Regions from separate parts of the Streptomyces sp. NPDC098789 genome, predicted to be linked through region 2. Evidence: riboswitches for the same ligand, from Rfam matches in the RefSeq annotation. Region 2 holds a riboswitch; the other holds the start of a gene.
The links. A riboswitch is a leader RNA that binds a small molecule or an ion and turns the genes downstream of it on or off. The one in region 2 is predicted to bind ZMP and ZTP.
Positions count from the first base shown of each region.

Region 1: it holds a riboswitch for ZMP and ZTP, as region 2 does, so the genes downstream of both, ACIQWR_RS15500 (bifunctional 5,10-methylenetetrahydrofolate dehydrogenase/5,10-methenyltetrahydrofolate cyclohydrolase) here and glyA (serine hydroxymethyltransferase) in region 2, are expected to answer to the same signal.

Region 1 is NZ_JBIWAJ010000006.1:188,929-197,328, forward strand. It holds gene ACIQWR_RS15480 (4a-hydroxytetrahydrobiopterin dehydratase) at 1-70, opposite strand, end outside; gene ACIQWR_RS15485 (helix-turn-helix domain-containing protein) at 172-969, shown strand; gene ACIQWR_RS15490 (hypothetical protein) at 955-1,359, opposite strand; gene ACIQWR_RS15495 (peptide MFS transporter) at 1,519-3,054, opposite strand; gene ACIQWR_RS15500 (bifunctional 5,10-methylenetetrahydrofolate dehydrogenase/5,10-methenyltetrahydrofolate cyclohydrolase) at 3,214-4,059, opposite strand; ZMP/ZTP riboswitch at 4,136-4,245, opposite strand; gene ACIQWR_RS15505 (class I SAM-dependent methyltransferase) at 4,327-5,091, shown strand; gene ACIQWR_RS15510 (RNA polymerase sigma factor) at 5,305-6,879, shown strand; gene ACIQWR_RS15515 (amino acid permease) at 6,975-8,345, opposite strand.
Region 2 is NZ_JBIWAJ010000011.1:108,186-118,896, forward strand. It holds gene glyA (serine hydroxymethyltransferase) at 405-1,673, opposite strand; ZMP/ZTP riboswitch at 1,709-1,799, opposite strand; gene rocD (ornithine--oxo-acid transaminase) at 1,909-3,141, shown strand; gene ACIQWR_RS22490 (glutathionylspermidine synthase family protein) at 3,151-4,365, opposite strand; gene ACIQWR_RS22495 (hypothetical protein) at 4,368-4,682, opposite strand; gene ACIQWR_RS22500 (hypothetical protein) at 4,771-5,028, opposite strand; gene lanKC (class III lanthionine synthetase LanKC) at 5,046-7,580, opposite strand; gene mpaP (daptide biosynthesis intramembrane metalloprotease) at 7,669-9,345, opposite strand; gene ACIQWR_RS22515 (ABC transporter permease) at 9,360-10,103, opposite strand; gene ACIQWR_RS22520 (ABC transporter ATP-binding protein) at 10,096-10,711, opposite strand, start outside.

The DNA.
Region 1 (8,400 bases), on a different contig from region 2:
CGAAGGCCCAGCCGGGGAGTTCCCGCAACCGGTCCTCGATCTCCTTCTGCGACAGCGGCTGACTCGACATGCGCCGGCTCCTTTGTCCCCGTGACGTGGAGTCAAGGTTCGCACAGCGCACGCCGGAGCGAACCGTTCGTGCGGTGGCGCGCCCGGGTTAACGTCGCACGTATGACGACGTCCGTGGGACCCCTGCTCCGCTCCTGGCGGGAGCGGCGAGGCATAAGCCAGCTGGAGCTGGCGGGCCGCGCCGATTCTTCCGCCCGGCACATCAGTTTCGTCGAGACCGGCCGGTCCCGGCCGAGCGAGGAGATGGTGGTCCGGCTCGCCGAGCGGCTCGACGTGCCGGTGCGCGACCGCAACGCCCTGCTGCTCGCCGCCGGTTACGCGCCGCGCTACCCGCACACCCCCCTGGACGCACCGCAGATGGCGGCGCTGCGGGAGGGGCTGGAGCGGTTGCTGGCGGCCTACGAGCCCTATCCGGCGCTGGTGGTGGACGGTACGTACACGGTCGTCGCGGCCAACCGGGGCATCGCCGTCCTGCTGGACGGGCTGCCGGAGCACCTGCTCGCGCCGCCGCTGAACGCGATGCGGATCACCTTGCACCCGGAGGGACTGGCGCCGCGGATCCAGAACTTGACGGAGTGGCGGGGACACCTGCTGGCCCAGATGGAGCGGCAGGTCGCGCTGGCCCGTTCGGAGCAGCTGCGCGCGCTGTACGAGGAGGTGGCGGCGTACCCCGTCGAGGGTCACTCCGATCCCATGGGCCCGACGTATGCCGCCGATCCGGCGGCGTCGCCCCTCGCGCTCCCGCTGCGGATCGTGCACGAGGGGCAGCTGCTGTCGTTCGTCTCGACCATCGCCACCTTCAACACGCCGATGGACGTGACCGTCGCCGAACTGGCCATCGAGACCCTGCTGCCGGCCGATCCGGCGACGGCGAAGTACCTGCGCTCACTGGGTGCTTGAGTCCCTCGTCAGCCACTGGAGGACGGCGAGGGCCGCGACGACCGCGGCCTGCGCCGGGATCCACACCAGCCCGGCGGTCGTCGGGTCGAACCACAGGGCGAGCGAGAGCAGACTCAGCACCACCCAGGCGCAGTTGATCTCGATGACGGCCATCACCAGGGCCGGTGCCGGTCGGCCGCGGGCGGCGAGCAGGCCGACGGCCGCGCCGTACCCGGCCAGCAGGACGCCGAGCACCAGCAGCGGGGTGCGCTCCACCCCGAGCAGTTGTCCCAGCGGTCCGGCGAGGAGGGCGTAGGCGAGCCCGTTGGTGCCGGTGACGACGGCGTCCAGGGCCAGGATCCGGCGCAGCGGGGTGAGCGGCGCGCGGGTGGTGAGCGGGGTCGCGGACATGACGGATCAGCCTCCGTGGGGTCGGGGGTGCGGCGGGTACGGGTCCCGGAAGCCGGCTCCCGAGCCGCAGTGCGGCGGCCCGGGATCCGGTGCCCCCACTCTCCCGTCCGCCGCCCGCCGGGTCGATTACCCCGCGGGTCATGCCCGCCGGACACCCCCCTACGCCGCGGCGCCGACCGTTTCCCGGGCGGTCGCGGCCTCGCCCGTAAGGACCTTGAGGCGGCCCGCGAAGAAGACCATGACCGCGCCGGCGGCGATCACCGCGGCGCCCTGCCAGAGGAAGTTCAGGCTCTGGCCGATCACCGCGTCGAGCCGGGGCAGCTGGGCGCCGATCGCGTCGCCGGTGGCGGCGGCGAGGAACCAGACGCCCATCATCTGGTTGGTGAAGGCGCGGGGCGCCAGCTTGGTGGTGACCGAGAGGCCGACGGGGCTCAGACACATCTCGCCCATGACCTGGATCACGTAGACCCCGACCAGCCACATCAGGGAGACCTTCACCCCGGTGGAGGCGATGGCGGCGGCGCCCGACATGACCACGAAGGAGGCGCCGGTCAGCAGCAGGGCCAGGCCGAACTTGAGCGGCGTGCCCATGTGACGGCCGCGGCGCACCCAGAACGCGGCGAAGACGGGGGCCAAGGCGATCACGAACAGGCTGGGCAGGGACTGGGTCCAGCTCGCCGGCACGTGCCAGCCCAGCAGGCTCAGGTCGGTCTTCTGGGCGGCGAACAGGTTCAGCTCGTTGCCCATCTGGTCGTAGACGAGCCAGAAGAGGGTGGCGGCCAGGAAGAGCCAGACGTAGGCGCGCAGCCGGATCCGCTCGACCGGGGTGATCTTGGGGCTGCGGTACATCGAGAGGAGCACGCCGGCCGGGACGACGACGGCGACGAGGGTGAGCACGAAGGTGATGTTGTCGATGCTCAGCGCGTGTCCGGCGGCCAGCAGGGCGATCAGGACGGCGGTGAAGACGACGCCGTAGGTGCCGGTGCGGCGCACCCGGCGGCGCTCGGCCGGGGTCAGCCGGACCACCGGCTCGGCGCGCAGCTGCGCGGTGAGGCGGCGGCCGCCGAGGACGTACTGGAGCAGGCCGAGGGCCATGCCGACGGCGGCGGCGCCGAAGCCCAGGTGCCAGTTGACCTCCTCGCCGAGGTAGCCGACGACGAGCGGGGCGATGACCGCGCCGAGGTTGATGCCCATGTAGAAGATCGAGTAGCCCGCGTCGCGCCGCTGGTCGTCGTCGGCGGCGTAGAGCCGGCCGACGAGGGCGGAGATGTTGGGCTTGAGCAGGCCGGTGCCGATGACGATCAGGACCAGGCCCGGCCAGACGAAGGCCGGGTCGGGGACGGCCATCAGGACGTGCCCGGCCATGATGACGACGCCGCCCCACAGGACGGCGCGGCGGGCGCCGAGGAAGCGGTCGGCGATCCAGCCGCCCGGGAGCGCCAGCAGCGAGATCATCGCCATGTAGACGCCTTCGACGGCCTCGGCGGTGCCCTCGTGGAGGCCCATGCCGCCGTGGCCGCGCGAGGCGGCGAGGAAGTGGACCAGGATGGCGACCATGCCGTAGAGGCTGAAGCGCTCCCACAGCTCGGCGAGCACGAGGGTGGCCAGGCCGCGGGGGTGGCGGCCCCGGCCCGCACCGGTGGCGGGCGCGTCCGCCCGCCGGTCCGGCTCGGGCGCGCGATCCTGCTTCTGCATATCCATCGATCCGTTCACATATTTCAGTGCACCGCCCCGGCGGGGCGTCCCGGATCGTCCTTTCGGCCAGCGCGGGGGCATGCGGAACGCCCCGGACCGTTGGGCCCGGGGCGTTCGTCGTGCGTGCGGCTCCGGCGTGGGCAGGAGGTCCCGGTGGGCTCAGCCGAGGTCGGCCAGGCTCAGCCCGGCCTGGGCCGCGGCGGCCTGCACGGTCTGCTCCAGCAGGACGGCGATGGTCATCGGGCCGACGCCGCCGGGGACCGGGGTGATCAGCGAGGCGCGCGCGGCGGCCGACTCGAAGTGCACGTCGCCGCGGTTGCCGTCGTAGCCGGCGTCCAGGACCACCGCGCCGGGCTTGATGTCCTCGCCGCGGATGAACTCGGCCTTGCCGACGGCGGCGACCAGCACGTCCGCCTGGCGGATGATCGAGGGGAGGTCCTCGGTGCGGGAGTGGCAGTAGGTGACCGTGGCGTTCTGCCCGAGCAGCAGCATCCCGGCGGGCTTGCCCAGGATCGCGCTGCGGCCGACGACCACGGCGTGCTTGCCGGCCAGGTCGACCTCGTACGCGGCGAGCAGCCGCATGATCCCGCCCGGGGTGCAGGACACGAAGCCCGGCAGCCCGAAGCCCATGGCGGCGAAGGAGTGCATGGTGACGCCGTCGACGTCCTTGCCCGGGGCGATGGCCTCGAAGGCGGCGCGCTCGTCGATGTGGTGCGGCACCGGGTGCTGCAACAGGATGCCGCTGACCTCGGGGTCCACCGAGAGCGCGGTGAGGGTGGTCACCAGCTCCTCGGTCGTGGTGGAGGCCGGGAGCTCGACGTGGCGGGAGGTGATGCCCGCCTTGGCGCAACGGTTCTGCTTCATCCGTACGTACGTCACGGACGCGGGGTCCTCGCCGACCAGGACGGTCGCGAGGCAGGGGGCGGTGCCGGTGCGGCGGGTCAGCTCGGCGGCGAGGGCGCCGGTGCGCTCCGAGATGCGGCGGGCGAGGGCGGTGCCGTCCATCAGCTCGGCGGTACGGTCCTGTGCCGGAACGGTCTGGGCAGTCGTCACGGGGTCTCCTGAACGTCGCTGCGGGATCGCGGATCGCCCAGGCGCGCGGCAGTCGACGGAGCGGGACACCTCGGTGCCGCACTGCGTCGGGCCGCTCCCCGGTGGTGATCCACCCAAGCGCCAGTCACGGCCCGCCGACCACTGTAGTCGAAGCCCGTGGTCGGCCACGAGGCGGAGAATCAAGTGGATCACAAGGGGTGCGACTGGGACGATCTCGGCATGACACCTCATTTCGATCGGCTCGTCGCCGAGGCCGAGTCCGTGTCCGTGGACGGCTGGGAATTCTCCTGGCTCGACGGCCGGGCGACCGAGCAGCGCCCCTCCTGGGGCTACCAGAGACTGCTGGGCGAGCGTCTGGCGGGCGTACGGGCCGCCCTGGACATCCAGACCGGCGGGGGCGAGGTGCTCGCCGGAGCGGGCCCCCTGCCGCCGCTGATGGTGGCCACCGAGTCGTGGCCGCCGAACGTCGACAAGGCGACCCGGCTGCTGCACCCGAAGGGCGCGGTCGTGGTCTCGGACTCCGACGAGCCGCCGCTGCCCTTCGGCGACGAGGCCTTCGACCTGGTGAGCAGCCGGCACCCGGTGACCGTCTGGTGGGACGAGATCGCCCGCGTGCTGCGGCCCGGCGGCCGCTACTTCTCCCAGCAGGTCGGACCGGCGAGCGTCTTCGAGCTCGTCGAATACTTCCTCGGGCCGCAGCCGCAGGAGGTCCGGCGCGGCCGACACCCCGACGACGCGGTGGCCGCCGCGGCCGCCGCGGGGCTGGAGGTGGTCGACCTGCGGTCGGAAAAGCTGCGTACCGAGTTCCACGACATCGGGGCCGTGATCTACTTCCTGCGGAAGGTCATCTGGATGGTGCCCGGCTTCACGGTCCACCAGTACCGGGACCGGCTCCGTGAGCTCCACGAACGGATCGAGCGCGAGGGCCCGTTCGTGGCGAACACCGCCCGATTCCTCATCGAGGCCCGCAAACCGGGACGATGAAGGGGGCCGACGGATTCGCGGCCGAAAGGTTGCACGGACACAGCGTGGCGCAGGTCACTCAATTCATGGCGTAACGAATCGACTCGGGCATGCGATGAACCGACAGGTGTCCTCGCGCGGCGCCGGAATAACGACCCCCCTCGGGCTCGTTCCACGAGTTCGCGCGATGATGTCCCGTCCCGCCCTTATATCTGCCGCAACGAGAGGCTCCTTGTGTCGCTCAGCCCGTCCCGTACGTTCCCTCCGGAGATCGCCGAATCCGAGGCCCTGGTCGCGCTCGTAGAGCGTGGCCGCGAGCAGGGTCACATCAACGGTGACGACGTGCGCCAGGCCTTCGAGGCCGGCCGCATCCCGGTGGACCAGTGGAAGCGGGTCCTGCGCAGCCTGAACCAGGTCCTGGACGAGGAGGGCGTCGCGCTGCACGTCAGCGCCGCCCCGGCCGCGAAGGCCCCCGCCAAGAAGGCCCGCAAGGCGGCGGCCGCGCCGGCCCGCACCGTGACCAAGAAGGCCGCCGCGCCGCGGCCCATCGGCGCGCGCAAGACCGCGGCCACCGCCACCGCGGCGGCGATATCCGCTCCGTCGGCCTCCGTGACCGAGGAGGAGGCCGCGGCCGAGGCCGCGGCCGAGCCGAAGAAGCGGACGGTCAAGAAGACCGCCGCGAAGAAGGCGACGGCCACCAAGAAGACCGCCGCCACGAAGAAGGGCGCCAAGGACGGCGACGAGGGCGAGACCCCCGCGGCCGAGGGCGAGGAGTGGACCGAGGAGGACCTCGCCGACGAGGCGGAGGAGACCACCCCCGCGAAGGCGGGCACCCAGGGCTTCGTGCTGTCGGACGACGACGAGGACGACGCCCCGGCCCAGACGGTCATGGTGGCCGGCGCCACCGCCGACCCGGTCAAGGACTACCTCAAGCTGATCGGCAAGGTGCCGCTGCTCAACGCCGAGCAGGAGGTCGAGCTCGCCAAGCGCATCGAGGCGGGCCTCTTCTCCGAGTACAAGCTCGAAGAGGAGGAGGACCACAAGCCCGCGTTCAAGCGCGAGCTGGAGATCCTCGTCGAGGACGGGCGCCGGGCCAAGAACCACCTGCTGGAGGCCAACCTCCGTCTCGTGGTCTCGCTGGCCAAGCGCTACACCGGCCGCGGCATGCTCTTCCTGGACCTGATCCAGGAGGGCAACGTCGGTCTGATCCGCGCGGTGGAGAAGTTCGACTACACCAAGGGCTTCAAGTTCTCCACGTACGCCACGTGGTGGATCCGCCAGGCGATCACCCGCGCCATGGCCGACCAGTCGCGCACCATCCGCATCCCGGTGCACATGGTCGAGATCATCAACAAGCTCGCCCGCGTGCAGCGCCAGATGCTCCAGGACCTGGGCCGCGAGCCCACCCCGGAGGAGCTGGGCAAGGAACTCGACATGACCCCCGAGAAGGTCATCGAGGTCCAGAAGTACGGCCGCGAGCCGATCTCGCTCCACACCCCGCTGGGTGAGGAGGGCGACAGCGAGTTCGGTGACCTCATCGAGGACTCCGAGGCGGTCGTCCCGGCCGACGCGGTCTCCTTCACCTTCCTCCAGGAGCAGCTCCAGTCCATCCTGGGCACGCTCTCGGAGCGCGAGGCGGGCGTGGTCTCCATGCGCTACGGCCTCAACGACGGCCAGCCGAAGACGCTGGACGAGATCGGTCGCGTGTACGGGGTCACCCGTGAGCGCATCCGCCAGATCGAGTCCAAGACCATGTCGAAGCTGCGCCACCCGTCGCGCTCGCAGGTGCTGCGCGACTACCTGGACTAAGAATCCGGACGGAAGCCCGCGCCGTACCGGCCGCCCGCGTCGCAGTTCGCGACACGGGCCGGCGGTACGGCGCGGGCTTCTGCGTACCCGCGGGCCTAGTCGGACGCGCGCTGCTTGCGGGCCGACATGACGGCGTAGACGAGCACGCCCGCGAAGAGGAAGAGCACGCCCTGGTAGACGGCCTCGTACCCGGAGCCCGCGACCAGCCACATCGAGAAGCCGAAGGCCACGGCGGCCAGGATCCCGTCCCGGACGAGCCTGCCGGGGGCCACGCGCTCGCCCTGGCCCGACACCAGGAAGTAGATCTGCGCGGCGGTGGACAGCAGGTAGGGCACGGTCGCCGTGAAGGTGGTGACCAGGACCAGGACCTCGAAGACCCCCTGGGTGCCCGAGGTGTAGTTGTAGACGGTCAGCGCCGAGGCCAGCACGACGGTGACGACCACGCCGACCACCGGCACCCCGCGGCTCTTGCGCGCGAACGCCTTCGGGAAGAGGCCGTCCTGCGCCGCCGCGTACGGGGTCTGCGCGCTGAGCAGCGTCCAGCCGTTGAGCGCGCCGACCATCGAGACCACGGCGGCGCAAGCGACGAGGGTGCCGCCCCAGGTGCCGCCGAACATGGCGTTCACGGCGTCGGTGAAGGGCGCGGCGGAGGAGACGAGAGTGTCGTGGGCCACCAGGCCGAAGACGGCCACCGTCCCCAGCAGGTAGACGGTGGCGGCGCCGAGCGTGCCCAGGATGGTCGCGCGCCCGACGTTGCGGGCCGGGTCGCGGACCTCGCCCGCGCTGACCGCGGCCGATTCCACGCCGAGGTAGGAGAAGAGCAGGATCGCGGCGGCGGCCGAGACGGCGCCGATCGCGCTCTGGTCGGTGCCCCGGAAGGGCCCGAGGTTGGCGGGGTCGAAGAAGAAGAGTCCGCCCACCGCCACCAGCAGGAGCGGAGCGAACTTCAGCACGGTGGCCACGAGCTGGACCGCTCCGACGTAGCGGGTACCCGCCAGATTGGCGAGGGCGGGCAGCCACTGCACGGCGAGGGCACCCAGGCACATCGACCACGCGTGCGAGCCGACGGCGGGGAAGAGCACCGTGAGGTAGCCGACCGCGGCCACGGCCAGCGCCGCGTTGGAGACCCAGGTGGTGATCCAGTAGCTCCACGCCGCGAGGAACCCGGCGAAGTCGCCGAAGGCGGCGCGGGCGTAGACGTACGGGCCCCCGGTCCGCGGGAGCCGCCCGGCCAGGCGGCCGAAGACCAGTGCGAGGGCGATCGCGCCGAGGCTGAGGATCCCGAAGGCGACCAGGCTGATCGTGCCGAAGGGGGCGACCGAGGCGGGGAGGAGGAAGATCCCTCCGCCGACGATGTTCCCCATCACCAGGCAGGTGGCGACGGGGAGGCCGAAGCGGCGCGCGTGCGGGCTCGCATCGGATCCGGGCTGGTCAGAGGTGTTCACGGCAGGGGTGGTGGTGCTCACGGGTGGTACGCCTCGGTCGTTTCATATGGTGGACAGGGGGCAGGTCGACACATGC
Region 2 (10,711 bases):
GGACGGGGCGGGGGCGGGCGTGACCCCGCGTACTCGCGCGTACCCGGTCGGCTTGATCTTGCGCGAATCAAGCGACCGCTTTCCGCCGCCGGTCACCGGGCCCGCCCCACCCCTCCGGGGGCGCCTCAATCCCCCCAGCTACCGCTGGGAGGTACCCGACGATCCAGCCTCGCCGGCGTTTGAGGCGCCCCCGGAGGGCACGACGGCCGCGGACTCCGGACCGGAGCGCCGTAGCCGTCCGTCCCTCCGGGGGCGCCTCAAACGCCGGCGAGGCTGAGGTGGGCCGGCCTCGCCGGCAGGACGCAAGGCACCCACACCCGCCACATCCAGCCCCGCCCGCGATTGAGGCGCCCCCGGAGGACACGACGGGCCGCGGACGGCGCGGACGGACGGACCGGGCCCGGTCAGGACACCGGGAGGCCCGGGGCCGGGAAGTCGGTCATGAGGGAGGTCACCTCGGCGCGGAGGGTGGCCAGGGCCGGCTCGTCACCGGCGGCACCGGCCGCGACCCCCCGCGCGATCCAGTCGGCGACGACCGGCATGTGCTCCGGCCGCAGCCCCCGCGAGGTCAGCGACGGCGTCCCGATCCGCACCCCCGAGGGATCGAAGGGCTTGCGCGGGTCGAACGGCACCGTGTTGTAGTTCACGACGATCCCCGCCCGGTCCAGGGCCTTCGCCGCCACCTTCCCCGGCACCCCCCGCGAGGTCAGGTCCATCAGGATCAGGTGGTTGTCGGTGCCGCCCGACACCAGGTCGAAGCCCCGCTCCAGCAGCGCCGCCGCCAGCGCCTTCGCGTTGGCGACCACCCCGTGCGCGTACGACACGAAGGCCGGCTGCGCCGCCTCGTGCAGGGCCACCGCGATGCCCGCGGTCGTCTGGTTGTGCGGCCCGCCCTGGAGCCCGGGGAAGACCGCCTTGTCGATGGCCTTCGCGTGCTCCTCGCGGCACATCAGCATCGCCCCGCGCGGCCCCCGCAGCGTCTTGTGCGTGGTGGTGGAGACGACGTCGACGTGGGCGACGGGGCTGGGGTGCGCGCCGCCCGCGATCAGGCCCGCGATGTGCGCGACGTCGGCCACCAGCACCGACCCGGCCTCCTTCGCGATCTCGGCGAAGGCCGCGAAGTCGATCGTCCGCGGCAGCGCGGTGCCACCGCAGAAGATGACCTTCGGCCGCTCCTTGAGGGCCAGGTCGCGAACCTCGTCGAAGTCGATCAGGCCGGTGTCCGCGCGGACGCCGTAGCGCACGCCCCGGAACCACGACCCGGTCGCGGAGACGCCCCACCCGTGCGTCAGGTGCCCGCCCATCGGCAGGGCCATGCCCATCACGGTGTCGCCGGGCCGCGCGAAGGCCAGGTAGACGGCCAGGTTGGCCGGGGAGCCGGAGTAGGGCTGGACGTTGGCGTGGTCCACGCCGAAGAGCCCCTTGGCCCGCTCTATGGCGAGGGCCTCGACGCGGTCGATGTTCTGCTGGCCCTCGTAGTACCGGCGGCCCGGGTAGCCCTCGCTGTACTTGTTCTGCAGCACGGTGCCGGACGCTTCGAGGACGGCGGCGGACACGTAGTTCTCACTGGGGATCAGGCGCAGGGTGTCGGCCTGCAACTGCTCTTCCGCCGCGACGAACGACGCGAGTTCGGGGTCGGTCGCGAAAAGGGCGGGGTGGCGGCTCGCGGACATGGCGGCTCCTCCGGGGTCGATGTCAGATCTCGTCCCCGCGAGGCCCAGGCGAGCGGCCCTTGATGCGGTCGTGCGCGCACGACTCCCCCGGAGTTGGTTCTCCGTACGCCAGTCGCCGTGCGTGCCGCTCAGCTTAGCGGCCGCGCCACGTTCGATGTTTCCCCGTCCGCATCGCGAGCGAGATAGACAATGACGCCACCCTCGTCACTGCCCGCACGGACGAAACGGAGACCCCGTGTCGACTCAAGCCCACGCCCAGAGCAATGCCGCCACTGCCGCCGCGATCAGCGCCGCCGACGCGCACAGCGCGCACAACTACCATCCGCTCCCCGTCGTCGTCGCCTCGGCGGAGGGCGCGTGGATGACCGACGTGGAGGGCAAGCGCTACCTCGACATGCTCGCGGGCTACTCGGCCCTCAACTTCGGCCACGGCAACCGGAGGCTGATCGACGCGGCGAAGGCGCAGCTGGAGCGGGTCACGCTCACCTCGCGCGCCTTCTTCCACGACCGCTTCGCCGACTTCTGCGGCGAACTGGCCGCGCTGTGCGGCAAGGAGCTGGTGCTGCCGATGAACACGGGCGCGGAGGCGGTGGAGACCGCCGTGAAGACCGCCCGCAAGTGGGGCTACGAGGTCAAGGGCGTCCCCGACGGCCAGGCCAGGATCGTCGTCGCGTCGAACAACTTCCACGGCCGTACGACGACCATCGTGTCCTTCTCCACCGATCCCGAGGCCCGCGACCACTACGGGCCCTACACGCCCGGTTTCGACATCGTCCCCTACGGCGACCTCGACGCACTCGCCGCGGCCCTCACCGACACCACCGTCGCGGTGCTGCTGGAGCCGATCCAGGGCGAGGCGGGGGTGCTGGTGCCGCCGGCGGGCTACCTGGCGGCCGTACGGGAGCTGACGCGCGAGCGGAACGTGCTGTTCATGGCCGACGAGATCCAGTCGGGGCTCGGGCGGACCGGGAAGACCTTCGCCCTGGAGCACGAGGGGGTCGTGCCGGACCTCTACATCCTGGGCAAGGCGCTCGGCGGCGGGGTGGTGCCGGTGTCGGCGGTGGTCGGCGACCGGGACGTGCTCGGGGTCTTCCGCCCCGGCGAGCACGGCTCCACCTTCGGCGGGAACCCGCTGGCCTGCGCGGTCGCCCTGGAGGTGATCGCGATGCTGCGCACCGGCGAGTACCAGCAGCGCGCCACCGAGCTGGGCGACCACCTGCACCGGGAGCTGGGGCTGCTGGTGGGCGGCGGCGCGGTGACCGCCGTGCGCGGGCGCGGGCTGTGGGCCGGGGTGGACATCGACCCGGCGCTCGGCACGGGCCGGGAGATCTCCGAGAGGCTGATGGAGCGCGGGGTCCTGGTCAAGGACACCCACGGCTCCACCATCCGCATCGCACCGCCGCTGGTCATCAGCAAGGAGGACCTGGACTGGGGCCTCGACCAGCTGCGCGCCGTGCTCGGCGCCTGACCGGTCGGGCTAGAGGATCACGTGGGGCAGGAAGCGGGCGTACTCGTCCGTGACCGGCCCCGCGGATTCGCGGATGCCGAGCCCCGCGGCCTCGTCCTCGACGACCCACGCGCCGAGCACCACCCGGTTGCCGTCGAAGTCGGGCAGCGGGGCGAGGCCCTGGAAGCACACCCGCCCGTCATCCGCGTCGTCCCCGCCCGGCTCGGCGGGGGGCTCGTACGGGGGCGCGCCGGCGGGGTGCAGGGTGACCCCGGCGCCCTCGCGGCCCAGCAGCGGCTTCACGGCGTACCCCGTGGTGTGCGCGAGCTCGCGCGGGCCGTCGAGGTAGGCGGGGAGCAGGTTCGGGTGGTCCGGGTACAGCTCCCACAGGACCGCCAGCAGGGCCTTGTTGGACAGCAGCATCTTCCAGAGCGGTTCGATCCACAGGGTGGAGCCGCTGGCTCCGCCGAGGTCGATGGTGTCCAGCACCTGCGGGCCGAAGTCGTCCTCGGCCAGCCACTCCCACGGGTAGAGCTTGAAGCAGCTGCGGATGAAGCGGAGCTTCTCGTCGACGAACCGGCCCGAGAGCCGGTCCCAGCCGATCTGCTCGACCGGCAGCGCCTCGGTCGCCAGCCCGGCCTGCTCGGCGGTCTCCCGGAGGTAGGCGACGGTCATCAGATCCTCGCCGAGCTCGTCCGCCTCGGAGTGCGCGAAGTGCACGGGCCCGGGCGGCAGCAGCGGGGCCTGGCGGCGCCAGGCCTCGACGAGCCGCTCGTGCAGCGAGTTCCACTGGTCGGCGCCGGGGAAGCGCTCCTCCATCCAGAACCACTGCGGACCGGCCGCCTCCACGAGGGAGGTCGGGGTGTCCGCGTTGTACTCCAGCATCTTGGCCGGGCCGCCCGCGCCGTCGTAGCGCAGGTCGAAACGGCCGTAGAGGAAGGGCTGTTCGGCGCGCCGCCGCCAGGACTCGCCGATCAGCGCGGCGAGGCGCGGGTCGGTGATGCCGAGGTCGGCGAACCGGTCGTGCTCCACGATGTGCGCGGCCGCGGCCAGGCACATGGCGTGCAGCTCCTCGACGACGTCTTCGAGCGCCTCGACCTCGGGGAGCGTGAAGGAGTAGTACGCGCTCTCGTCCCAGTAGGGGCGCAGGGAGTCGTCGGGGTAGCGGGTGAGCGGGTAGACCAGCCCCTGCTCCTCGACGGTCCGCTGCCAGTCGGGGCGGGGCTCGATGGTGTGGCGGCGCACGCTCAGCCGCCGCTGCTCTTGGAGCCGCTCTTGGAACCGCCGCCGATGCCGCCGCGGCTGACCGCCGACTTGTCGAAGCTGCCGCCGGTGACCTTGCCGCTGCTGCCGGTGGTGCCGCCGTAGTAGTAGGTGCCGCGGCCGCCGCTGCGGCACTCCTTGCTGTCCAGCTTGTCCAGCGAGGTCTTCGACACGCACCGCTTGTCGGGCTGGTCGCTGGAACCGCAGGCGACGAGGGAGGCGGCGAGCAGTCCCACGCCGCCGAGGGCGACCGCGCCGGAGCGCATCCGCCGTCGCGTCGTACCGCTGCTGATGTCCATGGACGGGCTCCCCCTGCCGGCAGTGTTGGCCGCCACCCTAGTGCGACGCGCCCACCGATGGAATCCGGCCATTCATGGTCATGATCCTTCAGGCCGGTCCGTTGACCCAGCTCCAGCCGCGCAGACCCGGGTCGGCGAGGGCGCGCCCGAAGAGGGCGTGCGCGCACGCGTCGGTGGTCCCGGGCGGCGGGGTCAGCACCAGGGACACCGTCCCGTCGGGGTACCGGGGCGCGTACCCCCAGTCCGGCGGGAGTAAGGAGATCAGCCGCACGGCCGCCAGCTCGGGCGCCGCCCCCTCGGGGCCGCGACCGTCGGGGGCGACGACGAGGTGGTAGGTGGTGGGCATCTCGGGCTCCTTGCAGGTCAACGGGGGGCCGGTGCGAGGAACGGCAGGCCGAGGTCAGCATTGCCCAGCACGCTCTCCACCGCGAGGAGGACACCGGCCGTTCCGGTCGCCACGTCGGCGGACAGGCGCAGGGTGTGGTCGCCGAAGAAGGCCAGGTGGCCGTCGCAGCGCACGGCGTGCCAGCCGAGGGCGTCCAGGTGGCGCAGGACGGCCCGGTCGGTGGCCGCGGACGCGTCGTGCAGGTGGCGCAGTGCCAGCAGGGCGCCGGCGCGGCCGTGGAAGAGGCCGGCGTTCAGCATGAAGGACGGGCCGGCCTGCTCCCGCAGCGCGTCCCGCGCCCGGAGGAACTCCGGCTCGGGCAGGTGGCGCGCCGCCTCGTGGAGCACCATGCCCAGTCCGGCGCCGCCGAAGGCCAGGAACGGCACCTTCCAGGCGGCGTCCTCGGACCCGGCGGGGTCGCTGTCCTCGGACCAGCCCACCTCGGCGAGGTCGTGCCGCAGCAACTCCCCCGCCACGTGGCGGTACTTGGGGTCGCCCGTGGCCTCGTACAGGCGGAGCAGGAACAGCGCCCCGCCCGCCGCGCCGTGCAGCAGGCCGGGCCGGCGGCGGCCCGCGCCCCCGCCCGGCGCCTGGTCGGCGATGAGCGCGGCGGTCCGCGCGGCCCCCTCGGCGTCCCCGAAGTGCAGCTGGGTCAGGCCGATTCCGGCGAGCCCGCCGAAGAGGCCGTGGTCGAGGTCGTCCAGCCCGGTCGCGCGCACCCGCTCCATGACGGCGGCGGCCTCCTCGGCCCGACCGAGCCGGTCCAGGGCGTACGCGACGCCGCTCAGCCCGTCGTAGAAGCCGGGCCGCATGTCGGTGGCGCGCTCCACGGCGTCGGTCAGCCAGGCCACGTGCTCCTCGGCGGGCGCGTGGCCCAGCTCGGCGAGCGTCCACAGCACCCCGGCCGCGCCGAAGGCGAAGGTGGCGCCGCCGCCGGGCACGGAGAACTGCTCCACGTCGCCCGGGAAGAGCCGGTCCGCGCGCTGCGGGGTGGCGCTGGCCAGCAGGTCGTCGGTGAGGGTGCGCCGCAGCGCGGGCCAGTCGGCGCGGGTGGGCGCGGTCCACAGGGGTTCGGGGTCGACCTCGGCCGGCTGGCCGGGGTGCGGGTCCGGGCCGAGGTCCGCGCGGATCCGGTCGGCGAAGTCGGCGGGCACCGGGAAGTTCTCGGTGACCAGGCCGATCAGCTGGTCCACCTTGGCCGCGGACCAGGTGGCCATGACGGTGAGCGGCAGGAAGACGCCGAGCCGGATGCAGGCGAGGGCGTACCGGTCGACGGCCGTGCCCCGGTACCCGGTGGGGGCGCGGAAGCCGGGGGCGCCGATGGCCTGCGCGGACTCGGAGTCGACCGGGGTCGCGGTCTCCAGGTCGATGAAGGCGATGGTGTCGTCGGGCCGGACCAGGATGTTGTTGGGGTGGAGGTCGCCGAAGACGACGCCCTTGGCGTGCATGGCCTCGACGCCCCGCTCGACCTGCTCGACGATCTTCAGCGCCCAGGCCGTGTACGCGGCGTACGCGCCCTGCGCGCGGTCGTCGTTGACCAGCGGGTTGCGGCTGAGGAGCTCCCGGGCGAGCGGCTTGCCGTCCACGTACGCCCGGGCCAGGAACCAGTGCTCGTGGCCCTTGCGGTAGTCCACCACCGGGGGGATGCAGTCCAGACCGGCGAGCTGCTCCAGGGCCCAGTGCTCGTGCTCCAGCCGGGCCACGGCGTCGCAGCCGTCCTCGTCGAGCCCGGCCAGCGGGCGGGCCTCCTTGAGCAGGACGGCGCTGCCGTCACGGGTGTCGGTGGCCTGGTAGACGCCGCCGCCGTTGGAGAAGTGGAGGGCCCTGGTGGCCCGGAAGGGGAAGTCCTGGAGGGTGGCGGCGTTGCGGGCGGCGAGGGCGTCGTGGAGCACGCCCGGCAGCTCCACCCAGGCCGGGGGCCGGAAGGAGGGGCCGCGCACGTCGGGCACCAGACGGCCTTCGGGGTCCTCGACGCAGTGCACGAGCTCGCCGTTCTCCGAGCGGCCCAGGCGGGCGACGAAGCCGCCGTAGCGCACGTACAGCGGGCCGGAGCGCCAGCGCAGGTCGCTGAGGATGGTGGGGCCCGACTCGCCGTCGAGGAGGTCCCCGAGCCCGGTGAGGATCCGCTCCAACTGGGGCTCGTCGACCGGGTAGACGGTGAAGAACTTGCCGCTGCTGCCGCGGTCCCCGTACTTGCTGTTGCGCTGCTTGAGGATGCCGGCGCTGCGGATGAACTTGAAGGTGACCCGCTCCGCCACGCAGAAGTCCCAGACGAGATCGAGGATCCGGTCGGCGTTCTCCAGGGTGGCCGACACGTGGATCTTCCAACCCTGGCCGGGCAGCACGGTGGCGGGCGGGGTCATCAGCAGCCAGTGCGTGTTGTCGGTGCGGGTCCAGCCCTCGGGAAGGGGGCCGGTCACCGCCGGGAACGCGCTGGCGTCCGCGGCGGCGGTGGCCGGTACGTCGTAGAACGGATTGCCGGGCTGGCAGTAGGTCATGTAGCGAAGGTCCATGGTGCGCTCCGTTCGTGACGGGGGGGGCGGGAAGAGGGCTGGGGTCGAGGCTGGTGCTGGTGCTGGTGCTGGTGCTGCTGGCGGGGAGTTACCGACGCCAGATCGGGGCGACGTACTTCTCGTACAGCCACTCGCCCAGCGGCAGGCTGCCGAGGTCGACGCGGGCGGCTCCGGTGCGGTCGGCGGGGAGCCGGTCGACCGTCAGCGGGAGCGTGGTGACGGGCAGTTCCAGCGGGGTGGCGGACACCGGCAGGAAGGCCGACAGGGGCGCGGTGGTCTCGGTGCGGGTCAGCGCGGCGACGTGCGCGGTGCCGGTCTGCTCGCGGGTCATCAGTCCGGCCCGGTAGAGGCGGACCGTGGCGTCCGGACGGATCGCGGAGAGGTCGGCGCTGCTCGGCAGGACCAGCGTGACGCGGCCCCGGTCCTGGGCGACGTACCCGGCGGAGACGGTGTGCGCCACGGTGACGAAGACCAGCGCGGCGCCGGCCGCGCCGGTGAGCAGCAGGCCCGCGGCGACCGTGCGCCACAGCGGCGCCCCGGCGGTGCGGCCCTCGGCGGCGAGGCGGGTGAAGCCGAGGCCGAGGCGGTAGACGAGGTAGCAGACGGCCATCAGGACGGTGGCGGTGCCGACGGCGCCGAGCCGCTGGAGCAGCTCCGACCAGAGGGTCAGGGCGCCCGCGACCACGTACAGGGGGAAGGCCATGCAGGCCAGTCCGAAGGCCACCGCCCAGGGCCGGTCGCCCAGTTCGCGGGCGTAGCCGCGGCCGCCGAAGAGGATCCTGGCGAGGAAGCGGCGGGCGTCGGTCATGGCCCGGTCGCGCAGGTGCGGCACGTCCAGGTGGCTCATGAGCGCGATGTAGCCGTCGAGCTTCACGAAGGGCAACAGGTTGACGACGCCGCTGGTGTAGGTGGCGACGGCGAAGACGAGGACGGCGTCGCGCAGGTCGGAGGGGCCGAGCAGCAGCGCGGTCAGCGCGGCGGCGCCGGCGATCACGCTCTGGGTGGCGATGCCCGCCAGGGCGACCCGGACGCGCTGCTCCTTGCGGGAGAGCCGCCAGCCGTCGGAGACGTCGCAGAAGAAGGCGGGCGACATGTAGAAGAGCATGAAGCCCATCCGGCTGGGCCGGCCGCCGTAGTAGGTGAGGACCGCGCCGTGGCCGACCTCGTGGACGGCGGTGGTGGCGAGCACTCCGATCATCACGCCGAAGTAGGCGGAGACGGGGAGCGGCCGGCCCAGGGCCGCGTCGACCTCGGGCGTCAGCAGCGCCAGGGCGAGTACGCCGCCCAGGACGAACAGGGTGGCGATCGTGGCCGAGGCGCGTCCGGCGAGCAGTCGGATGACCGGTGCGAGGCGGGCCAGCAGCCGCTCGGGGCGCAGGATCGTGAACTGGAGGGTCATCGGCGGGACGAACCGGAACCAGCTGCTGCGGCGCTCCACGGGCGTGCCGTCGTCGAGGACCTTGCTCTCGGCGAGCTTGTCCACGGCGAGGCCGACGTGGTGCGCGGTCCACGGCGGGCCGAGGACCTCGGCGAGGCCGGCGTGGTCGAGGGAGCCGTCCATCGCCCGCACCAGGCGCGCCAGATCGGGCTGGAGCCGGAAGTGCTGGTGTTCGCCGCGCTGGAGGACCCAGGGGGCGCCGGTCTCGACGGGCTCGTGGATCTCCACGTTCGCGGCGACGCGCGGGCGCTCCAGGAGCGCGGGGTCACGGTCCGCGGCGGCGGCCTGCTCGGCCGGTGCCTTCCGGATCAGCGTCTTGGGGGACATGTCTGGATCACGCCTTAGATGACGTCGCGGGAGAGCAGCGACTGGCGGGCGGCCACCGCGGCGGCGGCGAGCCAACCGGCGAGGACCAGGAGCGCGAGCGGTACGGAGAGCAGCTCGGGCTTGCCGTCGAGGTAGACGGAGCTCATCGCGATGGTGGGCAGGTACGCGGCCACCTCCGGGACGATCTGCTGGAGGCCCGGTTCGACGAGGAGGGTCAGCCCGATCACGGTGACGACGGTGGCGAGCTGGTTGCGGATGATCCAGCCGAGGAGCACGCCCCAGGGCGCGGCGATCACGTTCACGGCGACCACGCCGAGGACGATCCGGGTGGTGTGTCCGGTCCAGTCGCCGTCGTAGCCGAAGTAGCCCGGCAGCGTGAAGGCGCACAGGAGGGCGAGGCCCGCGGCGAGGAGGCCGTTCAGGAGGCCGACCGCGGTGGCGACGAGGGCCTTGGCGGACAGCAGCCGCAGCCGTCCGCCGCTGAGCAGCACCGAACGGGCGACGGCGCCGGAGGTGTACTCGCGGGTGACGAGGATGCCCCCGAACACGGCGGCCATCAGGAAGGTCATCATCCACGCCTGGGCCATGTCGTCGGTGACGGCGGCGGCGGTGCTCTGGCCGAGGGCGATCTTCTGGTCGCCCGACGAGGCGTACCCGAAGCAGGTGAGGAGGGACATGAAGATCCCGGCGGAGAGCAGGATCAGCCAGCTGCGGCCGGTCCATGCCTTCATCCACTCGCCGGCGAGGACGTTACGCATGGGAGAGCCTTTCGGTGCGCGCGCTGGTCCCGGCGTCCCCGTCCACCAGCGAGAAGAAGCGGTCTTCGAGGCGCTCGGCGCCGTCGGAGGTCAGCTCCGCGAGGGTGCCCGCGAAGCGCAGGGTGCGCTGGATGACGATCACGTCGTCCACGGTCTGTTCGACCTCGGCGAGGAGGTGGCTGGAGACCAGGACGGTGCGGCCCTCGGCGGCCAGGGCCCGCAGGGTGTCGCGCAGCCAGCGGATGCCGTCCGGGTCGAGCCCGTTGGCCGGCTCGTCCAGGACGAGCAGTTCGGGGTCGGCGAGCAGGGCGGTGGCCAGCGCCAGGCGCTGGCGCATGCCGGTGGAGTAGCCCTTGGCGGAGCGGCCGGCGCTGTCGGTGAGGCCGACGCGGTCCAACACCTCCTCGACGCGGGCGTTCGAGACCCCGAGGGTGCGGGCCCAGATGCGCAGGTCGCGGCGGCCACTGGCACCGGGGGTCGGGCCGATGCCGTCCATGCAGACGCCGATGCGCCGGGCGGCGTCGGGGAGTTCGGTGTAGGGCCGGCCGAAGACGGTGGCGGAGCCGGAGGTGGGGCGGACCAGGCCGAGCAGCATGCGCAGGGAGGTG